2 regions of the Desulfitobacterium chlororespirans DSM 11544 genome follow, and region 2 is predicted to be linked to the other one. Evidence: a T-box and tRNA genes for the amino acid it is inferred to sense, from the RefSeq annotation. Region 2 holds a T-box; the other holds one or more tRNA genes.

Region 1 (4,428 bases), on a different contig from region 2:
TCATAATCAGCAAACAGTTCGTTATGCAATGCCAGAAATTGCTTATCCAGCTCCTCTTCATCGGCATGATTCTTCAGGAAGGAACGGAATCTGAAATTGTCAGCCTCCATCATCTTTGCTGCTTTTTTAACTTCACTCGGTTTCAGCATATCTTCTGTTTCACCTCACATTATCAGTAGTATTGACAACATAATGTGTAAGATAGGTTTTTTCTATAAAGGCATCTCCGGATTTGCTAAAACGCAAGGGAATTTTCTTCCCTTTTACGCCCCACCGGTTATATGCCGTCCATGAAGGCTTTAACTGATTCTCCAGCGCATATACCCTAAGTTCTTTCATGATGAGTCTTCGATTTCCTCGACGCGAACTCCGCTTCTCTATTAATTTGAGACTGCAATCCCTGCTTATCGTAGCCTATCAGCCATTGGATGATGGTATCGACTTCCGCTTTCGTGCGTCCTTTACGCTCAGCTTTTTGAATATACAGAGGGTAGATACTGGAGATTTTCATTTTGTATACACGTTCGTTATTCATTCTTCATCCCTTCACTTGCTTCGGCGCTTCCTCAGCGACAACATTCCAGTTCACGCCGAACTTGTCTGTCACTGCGGCATGGAATACACTGTAGAAGGTCTCGGTCAGCGGGAGCGTCACCTCGCCACCCACGCAAAGCGCAACGAAGATAGTCGCCGCTTCCTCTCCCGTAGGTACCGTAGCGGTTAGTTTGATAGTGTCGCCACTCTTGAGCGGCGTAGCTTCATCGGCAAACCAGATGTTCGTACCGCAGACGTTCATTTCGGCGTGCATAACCCAAGTACGCAGCAATTCAGGCGGCGTCTTTGATCCCTCTGGCATATAGTCACCGTAGGTCAGGATTTTGGGTTCGTCACAATGGAAGACGGCGCGGTAGAAATTCAGTGCATCTTTGCAATTCCCGTTGAATGTAAGATAAGGTATAATCATGGTTTCCTCTCCTTTATTTTGCGTTTGGTGATACTCCTTCTTATTCTTTCCCAATATTTCTAACGAGCAATCTTTTTCAGCTGGATATCAACAACGTTTATCATCCAGTTAATCTTCTGCTGTACTTTTAGATCCGAGCTTTTCATTTGCTCTAATTTTAAACGGCATAATTCCAGAGTAGATTGATACCTCATGCTAATATCCATTTCATCACCGCCGTTCACGGACAAGGATTTCTGAGTAAGCCGGATATTTTTATCTTCGTATTGCATTTCTATGCCTAATTTCATAAAGATCAGCAGACTTTAGCCGCCTCAAGATAAACAAGCGGAAATGCGGCTCTTAATACTTTCCGCCGGCCAACAGAAAAACCATTTCTCTCAATAAACCCGGTATATTCCTCCGGTGTCCACTTCGAGTAAGTTTCAAACCCGATCAGCTTCAGTATTTTGGCGTTCAGGTTCCAGGTAGAGTTCTTTAGGTGCCCATGGGCAAAGGTCGGCGCGATCAGTAACCCACCCGGTTTCAATACCCTGCGGATGCCCGCAAGCGCTGCTTCGGGGTCCGGAATAATATGCAAAGCATTGGAAATGATGACCGCATCAAACGAATCCTCCGCAAAGGATAATGCCGTAGCGTCTTCAATAGAAAATTTAACATTTGGCGGAGCAATTTTCTTTTTTGCGGTTTCAATCATCTTGGGGGAGAAGTCCGTCGCTTCAACCTGCCGGACAAATTTGGCTATACCAAGGGCAATCAAACCGGTTCCGGTGGCAACTTCCAAAACCCGCATATCGGCTTTCAGTACTTCCGACATCAGACGGTACATTTCTTCGTATGCCCCTTTGCTAAACCGATTAATCTCGAAGTCATAAAGCCCGGAATACCGGTTCCAAAATTTTTTGTTGTCGCCCATAATCAGTTGCTCCTTAACCTGAAATTTTAACCGTCAATGTCTGATTTATATTCAGCTTCATTCTCCCTTACTGTTGGCGCATTTCCACAATCCTCACGTTCTAGAAAAATACCGTGAGGTGTTTTTAGCATCACTCCCATCTGAATGAATCACCAGTTTAAATAAAACCCCCGTTTTATAATTGGAGCATCACTGTAAGAGAATCCCGGCCCGCCATACATGACCTCTACTCTTGCCGTTCTTTTTCCGCCATAGGAATGTGCCGCTTTATCTTCAATTCCCATATATGCTTCTGCCTCAACAATTTTTGCCGAAATTCTCTGTCCTTCTACTTCGTGCACAAGCGTCTTACCGAAAAGTTCTCTGGCAACGATCACTGAATCTCTATTATAAAATTCTTTGCCTAATGCCTTCATTGTCTAGTGTATTCCTTTCCCCATTCTTAACGGCAGCATCCGTCACCCCCATATCAAATCCTGCTCTGGGGTCATATATACCTACTGCCAAGCAGAACAATAAACCTGCGCAAGATTATTGACACTACCGACACCTTGTATTTGGCTATGGATAGCTTATCATAATAAAACAGATTCAGGCCATGGTTTGCTCTGAATCCGTTTTTTAATCTGTCAAGCTATCGGATTGAATCGTGTAACTGTGTCTACCCATTTTTCAATGATTTGGTGGGCTTGAGAGGGCTCGAACCTCCGACCCCCGCGATGTGAACACGGTGCTCTAACCAACTGAGCTACAAGCCCGAAGCAGGATGACCTGCTCATTAATTTTAGCACATATTTCCTCATTCACCAACTTTTTCGTTCAAATCATTGCCGTCATTCTTTATCTAAGCGACAGTTATGGATTATGTATGACTTTTTAACTTGCTAGAGTTTCAATTTATCAGCGAGTCTGGCGAAAAACCGCGGCAGAAAAAAAGACAATGGTAGGGCGGTGAGAAAACCCACGGGCCACCTGGATAGCCAGACTATCCAAAAACCGCCTGTAAAGCCTATATTTACGATGGTCATCACGAACGACATTACCATAGAAAAGGTTAAAGCCATACCAATGCTCATAAATAATGCCCGCTTGTTAAGGTAGCTATTAGGTTTTTCAATTGCATTTTCCTGCACAGCCATAATGTATCATCATCCCCCCATCTCAGCGATATTTTATGGTGCGGGTGTGGACACTCTGGTTAAATAAATTCAGAGATAATTTTTGGATGGGCGGAACGATAATTAAGGACAGCGGAAATGCCACCACAAAGCCGATGAGCGTCGAACTCAGCCATGACGTCAGGAATCCCGGCATGATTCCCCCCGTATAGATCAAAAGCATAAAAAAACCCATCGCGATACTGAAAACCAAGGATATCATAAAGTTCATAAAAAGAATTTGTTTTTTATTCAACCTCTTTCCTCCTTAGTTTGGGAAACTGCTTCACCTCCTTGCGGCAACCAACTATGGAACACGGGTAATCATCATTTTTTTCACCTCCTGTACATAATGATTAGGGAATCTGGAACCCCTTTACTTAAGCATATAGCGTCTTTAAGAATTTTAAAAATACATTATAATTCTAACTAAGTATAATCTTTTGATATAACAGATTGAGGTGATACGAATCATGAATTATCGCCAACTCAAATACTTCACGGTCGTTGCCAGATTGCTTAACTTCTCCAAAGCTGCCGCAGAACTCTACGTCAGCCAGCCTGCCTTAAGCAAGCATATTGCCGAATTGGAAAAATACTTTGGAACCGCCCTTTTCCTTCGAACTAACCGCAACCTCGTTTTAACCGAAGCCGGAAAGGTCTTGCTTGACGAGGCGGAAAGCATCTTCGCCAAAGAGCCAGAAATCCTGCGCAAGGTAAGCGAAGCCTCCAGGAAACGAACCGGGAAATTAACCATTGCCTTCATCAGCACCAGTCTATCATTTCATATCCCTTTACTAGTTAAGCAGTTTAATCACGAATATCCCCTGATTGAAGTTAATCTGCAGCGCCTTCCTTGGGGCAAAGTCGAACGTGCCGTTTCCGACAAGCAAGCTGATCTTGGGTTCATGATATCGCTTAGGGAAGAAAATGCACCTGTTTCAGCATCCTATGTCTTAACTCATACCTATCCGGCCGTCGTTGTAGCCAAGGACCATCCTCTAGCCGACCGAAACACCATCCATATGGCCCAGCTTAAGGATGAACAATTTATCCTGGTCTCTCAGGGTGCTCAGCCCAGCCCTTACGAATACACGATACGCCTATGCCAAAACGCAGGGTTCACGCCAAACATCACCACTACCTGCCCCCTTGCCGAAACCGCTCTGATGCTGGTCCAGGCCGGCCTTGGCATCTCAATTCTTTCAAGGCTCGCCCCGGTCCAAGGTATGAATAACGTGAAATTCATTGATATTGAAGGAGTACCCGCCTGTCCGTTCTCCGTTATATGGAATAAGGAGTCCACTAATACTTCTTTAGGGGTATTTCTAGAAAAAATAAAACAGTATAATTGGTCTAATCCTGATGAGGCTAATTATACTGCTCTAAAG
Region 2 (4,428 bases):
ACCATCTGCTCAGAACTGCTGCTGGCTACTTCCTCTGTCTGAGCAGTGGTCTCTTGACAGATAGCAGCGACTTGAGTTACCTCATGGGCGATGATATCTGCACTTTGGGTGATACCGCTGGATAGAGCTGAAATCTCTTGAATCTGCTCACTCAGGACTTGAGTGCTTTCTTTAATCCGCGTAAAGGCTTGTTGGGCATTTTGAATGGCATTGGCTCCGCTTTGCACCACTTCTTTTTCTGAGTCCATACTGGTGATGGCTTCGTCAAGGCTGGTCTTGATATCATGGATAATGGTTTCGATTTGAGCGCTGGATAGAGTCGATTGCTCGGCCAGCTTCCGGACTTCTTCAGCGACGACGCTGAAGCCCCGGCCGTGTTCCCCAGCCCGTGCAGCTTCGATGGCTGCATTCAGTGCCAAGAGGTTGGTTTGATCCGATATGGCTTTAATCGTTTCCACAATAGAGCCGATGACGGTAGATTTTTCACCAAGGGCAGTGATGATCTGTCCTGTGTTATCCACGGAGTTATGAATATGCCCCATCTGAAGATTGACCATGGTCATGGCAGTATCTCCGTCCTGGGCAAGCTGCAAGGACTGCCTTGAAGAGTGATCGGCAAGATTAATATGCTCCTCAATCTGACGAATGCCATGGGCCATAGATTGGATGGAACTCATAATGTTTTGGACGCTGTTGGCTTGTGTCTGGGACCCGGATGCCACTTGATGGATGGAGGATGATACAAGTTGGGCTGATTCACTGGTTCCCCCCGACTGAGTGGAAAGAACTTGAGAGGATTCGGCAAAAATGTCGGCACTATGGGTAATGTCTCCCACCAAAGAGCGGAAATTCTCAGTCATTTGATTCAGGGATCTACAGAGGGTTCCTAATTCGTCTTTTTGCCCCATGCTGTATAGGGTTGCCGTAAGGTCCCCTTGAGCCATTTTTTCAGCGAATTGCACTCCGCGGCGTAGTGGAGTGGCAACTAAGTAGGATATGTAAAGTCCATAAATAAAGATGATAAGTCCTGCTATAACGAGTGAAACCAGATAGATAAGGATGTTTTGCTCGAGGTTGGCCCCCGTCTTAACCATAAAGTATATAGCTCCACCGGCTACAAGGGTAATCAAGGCATTGATGCCGAAAGCCAGGCTGAGCTTTGCCGATACGGATAAGTTAAACCACCAGCGGACAATGCCGGAGTGTTTAAAAAAGAATTCGCTTATTCTGTCTAAAAAACTGTTCATTTAATGCCTCCTTTGTATAAATTTTGCCACGAAAAAGTTCGGAATTAATTACAATGAAATATAAGTACCAAAGGGTACCGCCCAAAATAGATCCGGAATAAATGGGGACATTGGATTTTCTTTACCCTATGTATGCAGGGGGGTTACGGAAGGGGGAAGGAGAAAGAATGGATTGGAATTATTGGAAAATTTAATCGCCTTTATTGTATCATAGGTTTTTGTAATTGTGGAGTGCGGATTTGTTAATAGTTAATGACTTTTAGCACATAGTCTGTTTGATGCAGATTCCTGAGCGTAACCGCTGACTTTTTGAGCTTAGCAAGAGCGGGAAGCTGCATTTTTAGGGTTTTCTTTGACATGAACGCTTCTGATGGATATAATAAACTATATTATCATGAAGAGCAATAAACTCTGGGAATGCAAGAAAAAGTTCAGCCAACGGTTCAGAGAGAAAGACGCTTGCTGAGAGTCTTTTCCGCTTGGAGACTTTGGGTCGTGCAGGAGGGGCGGGGATGAATCGAGTAATCCTTGACGGTTTGCCCGTTATCGCAATTAAGTGCAAGAGCTTTGCTTAGTAAGCGGGGTTCTTGAAAAAAGGTGGTACCGCGAGTTCTTCGTCCTTTAGGGGATGAAGGGCTTTTTTGGTTTTAAGGCAATGAATGAATCCGTATAATTCTGAAAGGAGCGCTTATACATGTCGGAGGATTTTAAAATGGAAAAGGTATATGACCCAAGCCAGGTTGAGGGAAAATGGTATCCCTACTGGGAGGAGAAAGGATATTTTCACGCGAATGTGGATGATGCTAAGGAGCCTTTCAGCATCGTCATGCCCCCGCCGAATGTGACCGGAGCCCTTCACCTTGGCCATGCCATCGATAGTACGATCCAGGATATCCTTACCCGCTTCAAACGGATGCAGGGATACAATACTTTATGGCTCCCCGGCACGGATCACGCGGGTATTGCCACTCAAGCCAAGGTGGAAGAGCAGCTGGCTAAGGAAGGAACCAACCGGCATGCTCTGGGTCGTGAGAAATTCCTGGATAGAGTGTGGGACTGGAAAAAAGAATATGGGGGACGTATTACTCAGCAGCTGCGCCGGCTGGGTGCCTCCTGTGATTGGTCGCGGGAGCGCTTCACTATGGATGAAGGATGCTCTAAGGCTGTACGTGAAGTCTTCGTAGATCTTTATCATAAGGATTTGATCTACCGGGGCAATTATATTGTTAATTGGTGCCCTCATTGCCATACGACCATTTCTGATATTGAAGTGGAGCATGTGGATCGGGAAGGGCATCTTTGGCACCTTCGCTATCCGGTCAAAGACAGTGACGAGGCTTTGGTGGTAGCCACCACACGTCCGGAAACCATGCTGGGAGATACCGCGGTGGCCGTTCATCCGGAAGATGAGAGATACCGGCATCTCCTGGGCAAAACGATTATTCTGCCGCTGACTAACCGGGAAATTCCCATCATCGCCGATGACTATGTGGATCGGGAGTTTGGGACAGGTGCGGTAAAAATCACTCCGGCTCATGACCCTAATGACTTTGAGATGGGCTTGCGTCATCAGCTTCCTGCCATCACTGTCATGGATCGGGAAGCGAAGATGAATGAACAAGCCGGTAAATATCAGGGAATGGAACGTTATGCCGCCCGGAAGGAGATTGTGAAGGATCTTGAGGCTCAGGGCCTGCTGGTCGAAGTAGATAACCATCAGCATGCCGTAGGGGAGTGTTATCGCTGCTCCACAGTGGTGGAGCCTATGGTCAGCAAACAATGGTTTGTTAAGATGGGGCCCTTGGCTAAACCTGCTATGGAAGTGGTACGGGAAGGGATCATGGAATTTGTGCCCGAGCGTTTTGCCAAAATTTATCTGGGTTGGCTGGAAAATATCCGGGATTGGTGTATATCCCGTCAGCTTTGGTGGGGGCACCGGATTCCTGTCTGGTATTGTGAAGATTGCGGGGCAGAGATCTGTGCTAAAGAAGATCCGGAGACCTGTCCCCAATGCGGATCCAAGCATATTGTTCAGGATCCCGATGTTTTGGATACTTGGTTTTCTTCAGGGTTATGGCCTTTCTCAACCATGGGGTGGCCGGAAGAGACTCCTGAACTTAAGCAGTTCTATCCCACTTCCGTTCTCGTAACCGGACGGGACATCATCTTTTTCTGGGTCGCCCGCATGGTCTTCATGGGTCTAGAGTTTATGAAGGATGTGCCTTTCCAAAAAGTCATGATTCATGGCCTGGTTCTGGATGCTCAAGGCAGGAAGATGAGTAAATCCTTAGGCAATGGGGTGGACCCGCTGGAGGTCATTGACCAATACGGTGCGGATACCCTGCGTTTCATGCTGATTACAGGCAACACTCCGGGCAATGATTTGCGTTTTCATCCGGAACGCTTGGAGGCGACCCGGAACTTTGCTAATAAGATTTGGAATGCTTCCCGTTTTGTTCTTTTAAATCTTCAGGATTATGAGGAAGGCCCCCGCGGCCAGCTGAAGCTGGAGGATCGTTGGATTCTTTCCCGTTATGAAAAGACTGCAGGCGAAGTAACGGAGGCCTTGGAACAGTTTGATCTGGGTGAAGCAGCCCGTCTCCTCTATGAGTTTATTTGGAATGAGTTCTGTGATTGGTATATTGAACTGGCTAAAGGCCGCCTCTATGATAAGGAGCACCCAGAAGCCCGTCATACGGTTCAATCCATTCTTCTGGAAGTTCTGGAAGGTATCATGAGACTGCTCCACCCCTATATGCCCTTCATCACGGAAGAGATCTGGCACAACCTTCCTACCTCAGGGGAGAGCATTATGATCCAGTCCTGGCCCAAGGTAAACGGCTATCGGGAGGATGACACTGAGAAACAGATGAACCAAATTATGGATGTGATCAAAGCGGTTCGGAATATCCGGGCGGAGATGAATGTTCAGCCGGGCAAAAAAGCTGAAATCATCCTGGTCGCACCTGAGAAGGCTGTTTTTGAGGTTCTGGAATCAGGCCGGGAAAGTATCCGGCTGTTAGCTGGCGGTTCCGCTGTGGATGTCGTCTCCAATCTGGAAGTTAAGCCTGCCCAGGCGGCCAGTGCCGTTCTCGAAGGAGTGGAAGTCTATCTTCCCTTGCGCGGACTGTTGGATCTGGACAAAGAAATTGCCCGGGTCGAAAAGGAAATTGCCCAGGCT

The links. The T-box of region 2 lies ahead of BUA14_RS22415 (valine--tRNA ligase). A T-box ahead of a tRNA ligase gene usually reads a tRNA of that ligase, here a tRNA-Val.
Region 1: it has a tRNA-Val gene. The T-box ahead of BUA14_RS22415 (valine--tRNA ligase) is inferred to sense a tRNA for this amino acid. The anticodon was not compared.

Annotation. Positions count from the first base shown of each region.
Region 1 is NZ_FRDN01000028.1:3,367-7,794, reverse strand. It holds gene BUA14_RS28685 (YkgJ family cysteine cluster protein) at 1-149, opposite strand, end outside; gene BUA14_RS26885 (DUF2200 family protein) at 326-535, opposite strand; gene BUA14_RS26880 (VOC family protein) at 539-964, opposite strand; gene BUA14_RS26870 (class I SAM-dependent methyltransferase) at 1,260-1,880, opposite strand; partial or broken gene BUA14_RS26865 (DNA-3-methyladenine glycosylase) at 2,075-2,296, opposite strand; tRNA gene BUA14_RS26860 (tRNA-Val) at 2,562-2,638, opposite strand; gene BUA14_RS26855 (DUF2798 domain-containing protein) at 2,765-3,019, opposite strand; gene BUA14_RS26850 (DUF2798 domain-containing protein) at 3,042-3,293, opposite strand; gene BUA14_RS26845 (LysR family transcriptional regulator) at 3,511-4,428, shown strand, end outside.
Region 2 is NZ_FRDN01000016.1:33,830-38,257, forward strand. It holds gene BUA14_RS22410 (methyl-accepting chemotaxis protein) at 1-1,247, opposite strand, end outside; T-box leader at 1,652-1,872, shown strand; gene BUA14_RS22415 (valine--tRNA ligase) at 1,942-4,428, shown strand, end outside.